DNA from 2 places in the Paenibacillus sp. NRS-1760 genome. Region 2 is predicted to be linked to the other one. Evidence: riboswitches for the same ligand, from Rfam matches in the RefSeq annotation. Region 2 holds a riboswitch; the other holds the start of a gene.
The links. A riboswitch is a leader RNA that binds a small molecule or an ion and turns the genes downstream of it on or off. The one in region 2 is predicted to bind cyclic di-GMP.
Positions count from the first base shown of each region.

Region 1: linked by a shared signal. The riboswitch ahead of ACIFSR_RS24780 (methyl-accepting chemotaxis protein) and the one ahead of ACIFSR_RS09885 (EAL domain-containing protein) in region 2 are both predicted to bind cyclic di-GMP.

Region 1 is NZ_JBITPK010000016.1:39,937-48,276, forward strand. It holds gene ACIFSR_RS24775 (DUF1836 domain-containing protein) at 257-1,027, shown strand; cyclic di-GMP riboswitch class I at 1,100-1,184, shown strand; gene ACIFSR_RS24780 (methyl-accepting chemotaxis protein) at 1,270-3,027, shown strand; gene ACIFSR_RS24785 (HSP90 family protein) at 3,191-4,963, shown strand; gene ACIFSR_RS24790 (hypothetical protein) at 4,960-6,003, shown strand; gene ACIFSR_RS24795 (prenyltransferase) at 6,077-6,988, shown strand; gene ACIFSR_RS24800 (DUF6081 family protein) at 7,018-7,746, shown strand; gene ACIFSR_RS24805 (sensor histidine kinase) at 7,770-8,340, shown strand, end outside.
Region 2 is NZ_JBITPK010000009.1:9,635-17,974, reverse strand. It holds gene speD (adenosylmethionine decarboxylase) at 1-501, opposite strand, end outside; gene ACIFSR_RS09885 (EAL domain-containing protein) at 637-3,549, opposite strand; cyclic di-GMP riboswitch class I at 3,634-3,719, opposite strand; gene ACIFSR_RS09880 (metallophosphoesterase) at 3,836-6,421, opposite strand; gene ACIFSR_RS09875 (methyltransferase domain-containing protein) at 6,427-7,692, opposite strand; gene ACIFSR_RS09870 (nucleotidyltransferase domain-containing protein) at 7,733-8,340, opposite strand, start outside.

The DNA of each region.
Region 1 (8,340 bases), on a different contig from region 2:
TTTCGTTTTTCACTACCCTTTTATGTTTATATTTTTTTTATTCTTATGATCTACTATAACGAATGATTACATGATATGACAAATGCCATATCCAACGGTAACAGCCTTATACGCGCTTTAAAATCGATTTAACGAGAATGAAAGGCTTATTCTCATTGATTTTCGAGCCTTTACAAGCGTCATTCTCCGGCATATGATGAGTTCATATGAACTTGTAATATAGGAATGCAAGACGAATGTGCGAGGAGGAAGCGAGATGGAGTCCTTTACGCTTACTCGAAAAGAGATGGCTTGCTTGCTGCTGGCTCTGGACGGAAAGTATAATTTAAAGCCACTGCAAGTGCTGCAAGCCGCATGGACCAAAACGCATCAATGTGATTTGGAGAAAGGCACGGGACTGCCTGCATTTATGTCTACGCTGCTGCCTCCAATTATTGAAAAGCTCATTAAAGGAAATGAGATTAAAGGCTTTTCACTACATGAAATTGCTGCGTTGGGCCAATTAATCGAATATTCGAATCTGTCGATTACCTCCATGCAAAACTGGGTAAAGCGAGATTTCAAACCTTATTTCGATTGTCCGAAAGCTGGGAAAAAATATTCTCTAAACCAAGCTGCGTTATTATTTATTATTGATGATTTAAAGTCAAATCTTGATTTTGAATCCATACGCAAGCTTTTTGAGATCGTATTCAAGAAACCAGAGGATGAAGCAGACGATTTAGTTGGGCCTATTGAATTATATGCATCTTATACTAGTATGTTTGAGGAGCTAGATGCGAATAACGATCAACTGCTCGACATTTCCGGTCATCTGAAGGAAAATCCGCATCAAGATTTATTGACAGAGCATGTCATTCGCTCTTCAGCGAATCAATTTGCAAGCAGATTGCCGAATTTAACAGAAAAACAATGGGAAGCGGTGCGAAATATTTTGCTCGTTGCGGTTATTTCCATCCAAACCTCCTATTTTCATTCGTTAGCAAGGCGTTATTGCAATGCAACCTTATTTTTAGCCACAGAATAAATATGGTTCAAGGGATGACAAACTCACTAAATAGTCCTATACTGGTTTAAGTTGTAAACTACAAAATAGACAAACTGAAAAAGGCAAACTTGTTGAAAGACAAGGACGCAAAGTTATGGGCCTAAGGTGTACGCACTATGGCTGCCAGACCGCCGGAAGGATAATAAGCTAACTGAGCTGTCCGCCTCCTGTGGCTGGATAGCTTTTTTTGTTTTCAGGAGACAGAGGAGAGAGCAAGCAGGATGGTTTTTAAGGATAGGATAGAGAGAGCAAAAATACTGTTTAAGAAATTGAGTTTGAAGAAAATAACGAGCAAATTATTGCTTGTTACCGCAATCATCACACTATTTAATGTAGGCTCGGGCGTTTTGATTTATTTTCAAAATCATTCAGTAGCAACCTCAGTCGAAGGTTCAGAGGAATTGCAGCGTGCTGAACGCAATTATCAAGGTATATCGAATAGGCTGCTGAAAGTGATGCTTCTAATGGTAGATGCCATTGAAAATGGCAAAAGCGATGCAACGCTGATCATGAAGGATTTGGAAACGATGCCTGCCAACATCGATGAGTTGGAGAAACAGCTTATCGATATGGATAAGAAATATCCGCCTGCAACGGAAGATGGTCCTTATTATGCGAATCAAGTTAATGTTCTTAAGCTAGCATTAGATAACTTGAAAGTGACGAATACAGACGTGAGTGGATTATCATCAGATGAGAAATCGCTCCGCATAAGCAATCTAATAAGCGTATATACCGTCATTCTAAGTTATTCCAACGATACAATGCACGAGCGTTTGACCGCAGACGCTAACGCGACGCAGAGGCTTCTCGATAAAGACATATCCAGTGCGAACCTTATTGTGCTTATAAATGTCATTTTGCTAGCTATTCTTCCTGCTATTATGATTTTTGTCATCTCACAATCGATTAGAACAGGACTTGTAGGCATTACAAAAAGAATTAAGCAGTATGGCAATAATGATTTTACAAGTCAAGAAAAACTCGTTCGCTCTGACGAATTTGGCGATCTTGACCACGCTTTGGCTAATATGGGCGATCAGCTGCGAGAAACGATTAAAGCTACGCTTGAAGTGAGCGAATCTGTGCTCCACATCTCGAATAATATGGATAATATGATTGGTATTAATCGAAAAGCATCAGAGGATGTAAATGGCCAAGTGGAGCTGGGCAGAAAAGTGTTGCTGTCGCAGTATGACGATGCTTCATCCATTTCGGCAGTTACGGAAGAAATCTCAGCAAGCTCTCAGCAAATTGCTGCGTCGAGTGAATACATAAACAATGATATGCAAAATATGAAGCAATCATCTCATAACGGCACGCAGCAGATGGCTGGCGTGGTCTCGATGGTAAATGAAACAGTAGACCAGTTCTCAAAGCTAACTGAAGCTTTCGAAACGATGAATGAACGATATAACAATGTAGCTAAGTTTTTGAACGGCATTCAGGATTTGAACACACAGACGAATTTGTTGTCACTGAACGCATCCATTGAATCGGCAAGAGCGGGTGAGCATGGCAGAGGGTTCGCAGTAGTCGCTGATGAGATCCGCAAGTTGTCCAGTCAGACCGATATGATCTCGAAGCAGATCACGAAGGAGCTGACACTCATACAGAGCGATGTGGCAGCAAGCAGCCGCACGATCGGCAGCTTCGCGAATGTTATTAACACGACGCGTCAAGCATCTGAAACCGCAAGCAGCACATTCCAAGCATTGGAATCACAAAGCAGCATGCTGTCAGATCAAGTGAGCGAGATTTCTACGGCAATTAGTGAAATTACAACAGGCATGTCTCATATCGTGTCTGCAGTAGACAAGCTATTGACTACGTCTTCAGAAGTGAATGGGAAAATGGAACATATGAGCGAGCTTTCAGTTAAGCAAAATGATATTTCCGATGATTTGCGCACGCTTGCGGAGAAGCTTTCACTTTCCTCGCAGGATTTGAAGGAGAAAGCATCTGTTTTCAAAGTATAAGCAACACAAAATGATAATCGTGTGAGGCAGGCAGCATCCATAGGTTTGGGGTGCTGCCTGCCTCTTTGTGCAAATAAAGAAGGATAAGCGAGTATAATGCCGAATCAATGAATGGAATAGACCAATACAAAACAGATCCACTATGGGAGACAGGATGAGCGAAATGAACTTTCAAGTTAATTTACAAGGGATGATCGAGCTTCTCTCAAAGCATTTATATTCGAGCCCAGGCGTATTCATTAGGGAATTACTACAAAATGGCGTTGATGCGATAACGGCACGCAAACGGCTTGGACATCGTTTTGATGCACGCGTAACAGTTGAAATTTACGGTTCTCGAACGATTGCCGTTCACGATAATGGGATAGGCCTGTCCGAATCCGAAATCCAGCTTTTTTTGGCTCAAATCGGAAGTACCTCCAAGCGTGACGAAATGGATTCAGCAGACGACTATATTGGACAATTTGGCGTGGGTTTGCTGTCCTGCTTCGTAGTGAGCGGCGAAATCGTTGTTATTACCCGCTCCGCTCTAGAAGGCGATACTTTAGAATGGCGCGGGCGGCCAGACGGCACGTACACGATTCGCAAGCTTGAGAAGGATGCTCCAATCGGAACAACCGTGTTTTTGACATGCAAGGAGGGTTACGAGGATTATTACGAATGGGATCGTGTGATGGAGTTAATGAGCCATTATGGTCAGTTCCTACCTGTTCCGATTCATTTGTCCGAAGGGAAAACAGATATTAGGATTAACGAGGAAACTCCTCCGTGGTCCATGAATAGCAGTGATGCGCTCACCTATGGCGAAGATCACTTGTATCAAACCTTCTTGGATGCCATACCTTTAAAATCAGTAATTGGTGAGCTTGAGGGTGTCGCTTATATTCTTCCTTATGCTGTAAGCTTGCAAGCCGAGAAAAAACATAAGGTATATATGAAACGTATGCTGCTTTCCGATCAAGTTAACAATATGCTTCCGGATTGGGCTTTTTTTGTTACGTGTATCATGAATACGAATGGACTTCGACCAACGGCTTCTCGGGAGTCATTTATGGAAAATGAGCTTTTTCATACCGTAAAGGATGAAATTGGCGAAAACATTAAACAGCATATGATTCAGCTTTCAGAATCAAATCCTGTACTATTCGGGAAAATTATTGTTATTCATTCTGCTTCCATTAAAGCGATGGCTGCCGAAGATGATGAGCTTTATCGATTGTTTATCCCTTTCTTGTCGTTTGAGACTTCATTTGGCATGATGAAGATGAGCGAAATATTGGAACAGAACAAACGGATCGTTGTATCTTCAACACTTGATGAATTCCGCCAAGTGGCTCGCGTTGCCAAAGCGCAAAATGTGATGGTTATTAACGGCGGTTATGTCCATGATTTTGAACTTGTACGCAAGCTGCCTGCGCTGGATGAGGATATCGAGGCGTTAGTTCTAGATCCGATTAATTTCTCGAACGTCTTCCAATCCATAACTCCCGCGGAGCATAAAAGCATTCTTTCCTTTCTGGAGCTCTCGGATCAGCTGCTAGCTCCATTTCAATGCAGAAGCGTAGTAAAGCGATTTGAGCCAGTGGATTTGGCTGCTTTATACAATACAAATGATGAAGTGAATTTTCTGAGAATGGCAGAGCAAACGAAAGATGAAGCTAATGATTTGTTCGCAAACATTGTGGATGTTGTCATCCATGAGTTATATGAGGTGCCATATGCGACGATTTGCTACAACTTTAATAATCCGCTTATGCAGAGGGCTATGACCTGTCAGAATGCGGATATGCAGAAGCTAAGCATTGAGACCGTTTATACGCAGGCCTTGCTGCTTGGTCAATATCCTCTTGGCCCTGAGGAGCTGAAGTTAATGAACAAATCGTTTATGCAGGTGCTGGAAATCGGTCTTAGTCAGGCTGGTGATCGAGAGCTATGAAGCAGCGATATGATCAATTGCGAAGCGAGGCATGGAGCTTGCCGCAGGGAAAACAGAAGCTTGCGGTGCTTGAGGAGGCTATTCGGATAGCCGATTTGCATATGACGAAGGAAGACTCCTATTACGCCCGCATGACTTATTCCGAGGCAGCGCTTGATTCGGGCTATGAAGAGCGATTTCTTGTTTCGTTTACCTGGTGCTTAACTCAGTTTGAAAAAGATCCGGCTGCTTATTCGAGCTTCACCCTTATTTGGCACTATAAATGGTTTGTTAATCAAATTTGGCGGTTTCCGCAATTTGGTACGGATCAAATCAATTCGATTTTTAATGATTTTAAGGCAAAATGCTTACAATACGGTCACAGCCTGCGCCCATATTATCAATGTCTTCATCGATACGCGCTATCTCAAGGCGATCATGAGTCGGCTCAAGCAAACTATGAGCTTTGGCGCAAGACGGCTAGAGATGGAATGTCTGATTGCAGCGCCTGTGAGCAAAATGGCTTTGGCTACTATCATTTTACAGTTGGCAGATATCGGCGAGGACTGCAAGCTATGAAGCCTATTATGGATGGTCGAATGACCTGCAAATCCATTCCGCAAAATACGTACAGCCATCTGCTTCTCCCGCTCCTTGAGACGGAGCAAGCAGATGAAGCTGTAAAGATGGCAAAAAAAGGCGCGCGTTTGTTAAAGGGACCTGGTTACTTAAGCGAATATGGGAGCTTCCTTGCTTATTACACAGCAACCGACATTCATAAAGCCGCCAAATGGTTTGAACAAACCGTCCAATATGCGCTGGATACGAGAGTAGGCTGGGATCGGTTGTTGTATATGATTTCAGCTAGAGCATTTCTACAATTGTGGCATGCGAAAAACCGTCGGAGAAAGCTGAATGTTAGCAGCGATATTACGTATGAGATGATTGTAAAGGATACCGAACAATTAGCTGCTGCTTTTGATCTAAGAAACCAAAATCATTATTGCACCGAGCTGCTCAAACAGAAGCTTAAACAAGTTCAAAAACTAAGCCATTTTTAATCCATGTGTTGACGTATAGCAAATGGAAGTGGTTCAATTGAACGATCGACAACAGAGAGGGCAGTGGCAGCTTATGTTTAAACAATTTATGAAAGCATCCAGGCTGAGGGTTCTTCCTGTTATGCTTATTCCCGTGGCGTTAGGTGCGCTGGGGGCTTTTGTGTGGAACGGCATTTTCAATCCTTTATTATTTATCATCACCATAGTTGGGGCAGGAACAGCCCATTTATTTTCTAATATGATCAATGATTTATGGGATTATTATAACGGTACGGATACGGCCGCTCAATCGACGGAAGGGGCAATTGCAACCAACTCTGGCTATTTGACAAAAGGGACGTGGAGCATTCGCACCTTTGCGACCGTAACATGGGCATTATTTGGCATTGCAGCGATTTGCGGCATTATAATTAGTATAACAAGCGGCTGGCCGGTGCTCGTATTTGGCGGGCTTGGGGCGTTAATTGCTTATTTCTATGTAGCTCCGCCGATCCAATTCGGATACCGCGGCAAAGGCTACAGTGAAGTCGCGATTTTGATCTCCTTCGGCATACTGCCTGTCGTAGGCGCTTATTTTGTACAAACCTCAGAATTAGATTCTCGGGCATTTTGGCTATCGCTCCCAATAGGACTTTTGACTACCCTAATATTGTTTAATCACCATTTCCTGCACTGGCAGGCTGATCGTCAAGCAGGGAAAAGAACATTAGTCGTCGTTTGGGGAGAAAAGAGAGCACTCGTTTTCTCGCGCGTTTTGCTTTTTCTCGCCTATATTTCACTTATCCTATGCGTGGTCGTGAAAGCATTGCCTATTTACGGGCTGCTGGCGCTGCCAACAGCGATACCTTTATATTTGGTATACGGCAGGTTATCATCAAATAATGTATCTGCTGCATACGTACCGCTTATGGGTGCCTCGCTGAAAGCAACGATGCGATGCGGTGTGATCTTAATCGTTGCCTTAATCATTCAGGGTCTTATTTAAAACATACAACTTAGAAAGAGGTCATGGATATGGAGAAGCAATGGACTTTAGGAGATTTTCATACGATTCTAAATGAAGGGGAAGTATGGAAAATCGGTGGTTTTCCGCTGCAAGACGGAACCTTCTGGCAGTACCGAGAGCCTAATGCGGTTGTCATTGTTCGCAATGGACTGCTGTATGTAAGAGCACCGCTTAGCCGCTCGAACGATCAAATTCAAATACTGGATAATGCTAAGCATATGTATTATTCTGCTGAACCTGTTCTTGTACCTGAATCCGGTGAGATCAGCTTTGAGCTGCAAATTCGCGCACGGTCGCAAAATACAGCGCCTGATGATCTTTATGATGGTTTCGTTTCTTTGAATCTGCTCGATTTCACGACAGGCGGGGCACTCGACTTTTTTGCGGGAAATGACAAATATGCAAGTGTATATGCCGTTCTTCCTTTTCCGGGAGTAAAGGTGCCGGAGACGGATAAAACGAGATATTTCTGTGTGTTTAAGGAAGACACAAACTTTGCGGCGCGCGAATTTAATACGTACAAAATTACGTACAATCGCACCAATGATGAAGTCGTATTTTTTTTGAATGGCCAAGAAGTGCGGAGAGAGCGTGATGTTCCGGTTAAATTTAACCAATTTATCGTTGCGCTAGGCATTATGACGGAAAAGGATTTGTCGCCGGAGGGCAGCGTGTCGGTGCACGGACAGACTGTGATCGGAGAATGGTCTCCCATTACAATAGAAATTAAAGAGTAAAGTTGTTATGAAGGAGCTGCGTTATGCTATTCGTTCTTATTGCTTTGTGGGCTATTGCAGCTATTATATGGCTCTCCGATCGGCGAGCATCCGTTAATCATTGGTTAGGCGCTGTGGCGTTTAGCGGAGGAGCTGGTGCGCTTGCTGCCGTACTTGACCTGCAATGGCTGCCAGCAGCAGCGGAAGCTGGAATGAATCAAGTAGCGCAGCAGCTTCTTTATCGCTTGCAAGCGTTCTCCTCGTTGACCTCCTACTACGGATTGCCGTATTCCTTTGCATTGTTTGCTATAGCGTACAAACCTGTACGGCTACCAAAACGGCTGCAGCAGCTTATGCCCTTTTTACTGTTAATTCCGATTGTTTTATGTGTTTTGTTTACTCCATTTTATAATACGATGTACCCCATCTCGTTCAAGATTGTCGTATGGTGGGCGGTTCCTTATATTATGTACGGGGCGATACAGGTACTGCTCAAGCGGCAGCTGCATGCCTCTTTTTCTCGCACACACTGGATAATATGTTCAACCGTGCTGCCGCCAGTTATGTTCTGTATGGTCATGAATTACGTATTTCCAAGCTTCGGCATGCTGCGGA
Region 2 (8,340 bases):
CATAATATCGGTATCAAATGAATGGATCAGATAGTTCAGCGCTTTAAGCGGTGAGATCTCGCCGCAGGTCGATACATCAATATCTGCGCGGAACGTGCTTATCCCTTCGTTCGGGTGATACTCCGGATACGTATGAACCGTTATATGGCTTTTATCCAAATGCATCACTACGGAATCAGGCAAGGGACCCGGCGATTCTTCAAACGACTCATTGGGTCCGCCAATTACCGGCCCTTCAGATACGAGCAAAGTAACGCTGGCACCCTGCGGCTCATAATCCTGCTTTGCAATATTAAGCACATGCGCTCCAATAATATCCGATACTGTTTCCAAAATATTCGTCAGCCTATCCGAATTATATTGTTCGTCTATATAGGCGATATATGCTTTACGCTCTTCTTTCGTTCTCGTATAACACACATCATACATATTGAAGCTGAGTGACTTCGTTAAATTATTAAAGCCATGCAGCTGAATTCTTTGTTCCGGTGTAAGTTTCAAGCGCACATCCTCCTTTTCAATAATTACTATTTCCTTTTACCCAAAGACCGATGCGGCAAAACTTTTATGTTGCACAAAAAAAGCATTTCACGCCCCCGGTTTTACCGAATGTAAAATGCTTTTTCCATCTCATTTTTAATTATGTTTTTTCAATTCCTTAATCCGGAGTATCGGATCTCCTACATACACCTGTGTTTGAGGAAGCATCCCATCACGCTGCTTAATGGCTAGGAAATTAAGCGTATTGACGAGCTCATCCTGCTGCTTTTCTTTTAATTGAAATTGCACACCATATTCATAAATGTCTTTGCCCAGTTCATTGTACCAGACGATAAATCCGAATAGCACATACATTTGATTAAGAATTTTCGTCTTAAACATCAAGAGGATATCGCTGTTAACGGGCAGCTTCACACCGACTATAAACCGGAGCCCACCTGGCCCGATGTTTCGAACAAACACCTCTGTACTCCCAAGCTTCACACTGCTTCCTTTGAACATCGTAATGGTCATCTCTGCCAATAGACAATGCTTCAAATCGATTCGAAAGCTTTTTCTCCTATTAACGAGCACTTCTTTACTAGGCATAAATAAAGCAGGCTCTTTACAAGATCTTCGGCTCAATAGCTGTACGATGCTGTCCGGCTCTACAGGACGACTGAAATAATAACCTTGGATTTCATCGCATCGCTGATCGCGTAAATAGTTGAACTGCTCCTTCGTTTCAACGCCTTCAGCCACTACCTGCATGCCAAGTTCGCCAGCCAATTGAATAATGCATTCAATAATGCTTTTATTTCTACGATCCGTCATCAACTCCTCGATAAATGACCGATCAATTTTGATCGTATCGAGTGCCAAGCGCTTCAATAAATAAAGAGAGGAATAGCCGGTTCCAAAATCATCAAGCGATACTTTGATTTTTCTTTTCTTCAGCTCCAGCAGCAATTCAGTCACCGCATTCTCATTGCTAATAAAGGAGCTTTCCGTTATTTCAATTTCCAATCGATCTTGGGAAATTCCTGTCTCCTCGATGATCTGATCGATGGTATGCAATATATTTTGCTGAAGAAGCTGCTGCACCGAAAAGTTAACCGACAGCGTAACCGAAGGCAGGCCTAAGCTCTGCCACCGTTTATGCTGCATACAGGCTTCGCGAAGCACCCATTCTCCTATCGATACAATAAGCCCCGTTTCCTCTGCGATCGGTATGAATTCAGACGGAGCAACCAATCCCCAATCCGGATGATTCCAGCGCAGCAGCGCCTCAACGCCAACAATTTCCATCGTTTGCGAATGTACGCGAGGCATATAATGAAGGAACAGCTCTCCTCTTTCCTGCGCTTTACGCAAATCATTGCTGAGTGAAAACAATTTGAATGATTGCACATTTAAAGAAGCGGAATAGCACTGTGATTGGTTGCTGCCTCTGGACTTCGCATGATAAAGAGCCGCATTTGCATTTTTCATCAACTGCTCCACCGAGCTCCCATCGCCAGGCGATTGACTGATTCCAATACTTGCGGTTACATTCAGCTCATATCCTTCTATCAAAAATTGCTCATTGATAAGCTTAATAATAGTAGCTGCCATATCCTTGATTTCGTTTAGCTGCTTTACATCAGCTATAATAATTGCAAATTCGTCTCCGCCAAGTCTGAATACGGTTTGGCCATCACGTAAATTGCTCATCAATCGAAAGGCGATTTGTTTCAGCAGCTCATCCCCAATTGGATGCCCCAGCGTATCATTTACATATTTGAAACGATCCACGTCAATCAGCACGATCGCCAGCCTCTGCTTAAAATACTCGCTTACCCTTAGCTGCTTATCTAGCTGGTCTTCAAACATTCTGCGATTTGGCATCTCCGTTAAATAATCGTGGTAAGCCAAATATTGATTTAATTCCTCAGCCTTGCTCCGATCCGTAATATCAAGGACTACTCCAACGATTGCCTGCTCTCCCATATTTGACACTTGATTATAGTGCACTTCGCAATGAATAATCGTCCCATCTTGTTTAATGGCTCTGTGGCAGAAATTAGATAAAGACTGCCCCTCCTGTACCTTCGTTAGTTGATTAACGACGGCTTCACGGTCTGACGGATGGATCGTCTGAATAATATCCATACCGATCAAGGAGTCATAACCAAACATTTTATTGAGCTGATCGTTTGAATAAACGAAGTTGTTTTTTTGCGCGACAAAAATACCGACAATGGATTGCTCGACAATACTGCGGTATTTTAATTCGGTCTCAGTCAACGATTGCTCAATCATTTTTTGCTGCGTAATATCCTTGGCAATGCCGTAGACACCGATAAGCTTTTTATTAATAATGATTGGAATATTGGTCACATTAAATTCGACCGTTTGCCCTGTTCTCGTAATGCCTGTCGTATCATAGTTTTGAGGGTTCCGCGTCTTGAGCGTTTGCTCAAAATATTGAATCGTTTTATCCAGCGCTGCGGCATCTACAAATTTATGAAAACTATCATTTATAATTTCCTCTTTCGTATATCCAAAAAGTTGCTCAAGCACTGAATTGCATGACAAAAAACGCCCTTGTGCGTCTAAAGAAAAGACCGCGTCAGGGTTGTTTTCAAATATCGATTTATAAAGCTGCTCTTCGATTGTGAGGCGATGCTGTATTTTTTTATTTTCCGTTACATCCTGAATCATGCCTATCGTCAACAATATCTCGTTTTCGGCATTCCGTATGAAAGTAATGTTTTCCACCACATATCTAACTTCACCGCTCTGACGAACGATTCTGTACTCGGAAACGCTTTCCTTTTTTGATTCAATTGCAAGGTGGAACTGCTCATTAACGCGCTCACGATCTTCGGGATGCACGAACTCAAAAAATTGTTCAATCGTCATCGAGAAATCAGATTTCATACCATATATTTCGAACATTTGATTCGACCAGGATGCTTCTCTGCGAATATGGTCAAACTCCCAGTAACCTAAATTAGATAGCTTTTGAACAATATTAAAACTACCAACATTAACATTGCCATTAAAACGTTTAATCATTTGTTTCATTGCTAAATATCCCCTCTTATTCATAACGTAGGCGGTAACCTGAAGTTTTTAAGGAGAGGATATAGGTATGTTATCACTCATCCTTTTGGCAACCCAGCCACCTTTGGAAATTTCCTTTAGGCCTGTTGGCTTTGCGTCATTGTCTTTCGACAACTTTGCTTTTTACTAGGACTTTTTACATATACCAGTATTCCATATTATTCCGATATATACCATAACCAATTTCATAATAGGTCGAATGATGTAGAAAAACCTCCCATTATGGGAGGTTTGGTATATTGATGTTTTACAATCTAGGATCGATTTCCTTCTCTTTGGCAACCTCAAACAAAAGATTCGCAACAGCCGCTTGATATCCATTGTTTTCCGGGGCAATTTCAGCAAAAGGAATCGCCAGCATATGCTGTCCTAGCCGGTACTCGTTAAATGATGTACGAAGCTTTTGCGTAATATTTTTTTGCTTGATGAGCTTATTGTACTTGTGCGGAAATCTATAATCATAACCGTAAATAATAGACATGTATTCCTTATTACGCACTTTCATATAGGGAACCGTGTACGGCTGAGGCACCTCGGGCTTAATCACGACACCTTCCATATGATTGTCTACCGTAAGCGTGTAAAAATATTTTTCTGCAAGCTCATAGCTTTCCGCATCAGACAGCACAAGCGTGATGAATGGATCGTCAGAGAGGAATCGATACATCTCAGAGGTTTTCCACGCTGGCAGCTGCTCGCTTCCGTCCACGTATACGATTTTGAGCAGCGAAAAAGGCTTGTATTCAAGCTCCCCTGCCTCGGCATACAGCTCCAGCTGCCTCTTATACGTTTCATATGCTTTGATATGCTCGTCAATTGGCCTATTTTTCTCAAGAATAGAATGAACATGCTTAAAATTTTGATAGACGGCTAGGCCATATTTCTCATTAATAGCCCCTTTGCTAAGGTGAAACTGATCCTTTTCAAAACCACTTTCCTTGAAATCATGCGCAAGCTTTCCGAACGCTTCCTCGAATCCATTCGCCTTCAGGAAAGCAAGCTCTGTCTCAAGCCCCTTCTCAATAGGCTTAAACTGCTTTTCGATGAGACCTTCTCCCAGCGCCTCCCATGGCAAAAGCTCGCCATCCAGCAGGAGCATCGATATATCGTTTTCCTTCATGTAGCTCCCGAATCTTTGCAGCAGTCGCTCATAAACAGTGGTCAGGTCAACCTTATTTATTTTGTATCCATTGCGGCTCACTGCAAAACATTGCTCGATATCTGCATGCAAATAAACATTGCAGCGTGATCCCATGTATTTGGGCTGCAGCACGACCTCTTTAACACCGCGCTCCACAAAATAGTTCAGCCCTTTCCTCAGCGATTCCAGCTCACCCGCCGCTTCATCCTTATCTGCAGGAGACATGGTTCCTGAAATAAAGTTAATTTTATTGCGCGAGCAATACTGCAATCTGCGGGCTTCATCATCATCCAGCTCCTGCACCGATACTTTGCGTTCCTCTTTGAAGAGAGCAGGAAGCTCGCCTTCCATGCCGGCTATTGACGATTTCTGTGATTTGAAAGTCGGCTTCATCGACAGAGAAACCGAGGTTAGCAGATTGCCGTGAACTGCGCCTGAATCCAAATGGATTTTATTTCTGATCCGAAATGCTTGTTTAGCAGCCACATGTCCAAAAACATGATACGGCTGGTTTCCTGCTGCATCCCGCTTCAGAAACGCAAGCTGTGCTTCAATCGGCGCCGATCGGTCGAGTCTAAAATTACGCTGATGACGGACCGAATTCACATCCAGCTTGCCAATATATTTGTTCTCGCATGGCGCGTGAGTCACATAATAGGATGGTCCTGCTTTTCCTACCATTCTGTAGAAAGGCTTCGACAGCGATACGAGATGATTAAACTTCTGAAGCAGCTCAGCATCGCCTCTCAGCACCTCAGTCGAATCGAAGTAGGCATGCAGCAGCTCGTCTTCCACACCTTTGATTTCACCACGCATATATTTATGGACGAAGTTTTCATGATTGCCAAGCACAAACAAAAACTTATCCTGATTCGTATATAGGAAATCAATGATTTCCTTAGTGCGGCTTCCCTTATCGATCCAATCTCCAACGAGCAATACTTTTGTACCTCTGACCTTTCCTGTCTCAACCAATACATTGCCCTCTAGTTGAAACCCATGGCTAACGAGCAAAGCCTTCAGCTCATCCACACATTCGTGAACGTCACCGACGATTATCGTCTTCTGGTCCAGCGGTAAAAAAACATCCAAATACTCAGCAGCATCCTCGATTATAATCTTATAATCCGGATTCGCAACCTTATCCATAGGGGAATAAAAATCTTTAGCCCGCACTTTATGAACTTTGCTATATTTCTCCCTCGAGAGCGAACCAAGCACGTCCTTGCGCAAACGATTAATGTGGCTCGTTATCAGTTTCTTTGAACGCTCCGATGAATAATAATCATCCCGCTTCTTGTAATCAAACAGCACGACTTCAAGGTTGTAGTTATTTCCCTTTGCAACCTCCCTCACTCTCGCCCGGAAATCCTCCGACAAACCTGTTGTATCCACGACAACAAATTCCGCATTGATGGGGAAAGTAGTGACCAGCCGCAGCTTCTCGAACAAAAGGCGGAAAGCCTGATCGCTCGCTTCAAGCATGATTTGATCATATTTATCATAATCAGAGCCTAGAAGCTCTTGTCTAATGCTATCGGATGAAATATATTGCACGTTCGCATTCATGCCCTTGCTGTCATCCCTAAATCGCAGCTGCGGCATCAGCACTTCGTTTGCAAAGGTTGTTTTCCCGCATTCCGTCGTGCCAATCAGCATAAAAATCGTATGGACTCTCGTTCTCATTTCCATTGACGCTACTCTCTCCTCTTCCGCAAAATCGCACCCTGCGTCGTTTGTATACCATTCACTCCGTCGCCGATTGCGACAAATTGGCTTTCCACGGATTGATCTTTAATCGTTTCGAGCAGCCACTCTTGAAATTCAGCTTGTCCAAGCTCCCATTTATGGTCATCATGCCGGAAGTCTTCCAGCTCATAATAAGCATTAAACTCTGCATTAGGTGTTGTCAGCACAAAATAATCAAAATCAACATGTTCGCATATTTGCCGTATCAGAACAGCTGCCTCATTTAGACTCATATGCTCAATAACCTCGGTCAAAATGACATCCACCTGCTCGCCGTTATAAGCCTCTAGAAAATGTTCAATGGAAGGAAAGCTAGCGATGTTGTCCAGTTCCTTTGCTTTCGCCTTTCGCTCTACCACCTCTAGCAGCGGCTCATGGATATCAACCGCGTAGTAGCTATCTTCAATCTTGGATGCAAATGGAATCGCATAGAAACCTTCTCCACAGCCAACGTCGAGAATGGCCTTATTGAACGGAAGCACGCTTCCGATATAGCTTCTCCGCTGCTGAGCCGTCCCGCCGAAGGCCAATTGAACCGCATAACGATCTGTTTTCTCCAGCTCTTCTTTATATTTCTTGAACCGGTCTCTTGAAGCTAGAAAATTGCGGGCAAACAAGCTTCGTATATAAAAGGGTGCGTCGATAATTTGGATACTCTTCACATATTTAATCAACACATCATCAGAAATATCGATGTATTCGTCGCTGAACATCGAAAGGAAGAGACAAAGCACACTAACGACATGCATAAGCTCATATAACGATTTATGCGTCTTAATGGTAAGCGAATAGCTCTTATGCGCCAGGTGTACAGCTTCAAATGTATAGTCGGTAAGATGCTTCTCAAAAAAATGAATATAACGCAAGAGCTCAATATGAATCATATTGATATGGAAGGTATGCTCGTATTGCTCCGTGTCACTCGAATGCTGCGCTTTAAGCGGCGCTGCAAAAAATTCATTAATCGCTCCCAGTACAAAGAGCGGCGTATTATATCGCGATACATTGAGGTACTCAAATTGGTCCTGCCTATGCTGCTTGTATGAAACCTCATTGTCAGCATCCTTAAAATAAACGTTGAAGGTTGCTTCATCGGTATACCAGCCGTAGGCCATTCCTTTGCGAACAGCGCGCAGCAGCATGCCTGACCCCGGATTTTTTCTAATGACGAACGAAAAGCTTGGGTTCGTCGATTTCACTTGCACGATAGCCATCCTTAACTTCCCCTTACTTATCAATTAAAAGCAACACTATTTAATCCCAAACCTCTTGTAATGCTCTGCGGAACAAGTCATCAAGCTGATTGTCCTGCGCAGTTCCCCCTTGACCCATTGCCAATGCGATTTGTTCAAAATGAACCATTCGCTCCTCCAAATAGGAATTAATAACTTGCAGCCTAGGCTCATAATCGAGCTCGTCACCCGCTTTTTTCCTGCGCAGCAATTGTTCAACCGTAGCCCTTAGCTCGCTCTGCTCAGGAATAAGCGCCTCTACTAAACGATCAAATTCGATTGGAGGCATCGAGTTGTACTTCGCAATCCAGCCGCAAGCAAGAATCGGCCTTAACACATAAAAATACTTTTTTATTTTCACTTGCTCGCCTTGCAGATACTCTCGGTAGTTCCCTTTAGCCATATGGAGATAATGGTACATGCATGACTTCGGCGAGAAAGATAACGGAGAGACGCTTCGGATTTGTTTGGCTACTGAGTATTTCGTAAAGTATGGAATCGGTGATTGCAGCCATTCGAGCAGCGGCGGATTCGACTTGCGAAACAGATTAAGCGCTTTGCGCAAATCCCAGCCGTTTATATCAAGAAGATCACTTATAGGGCGTTCTATTACATCTCTTTTGTCAAATA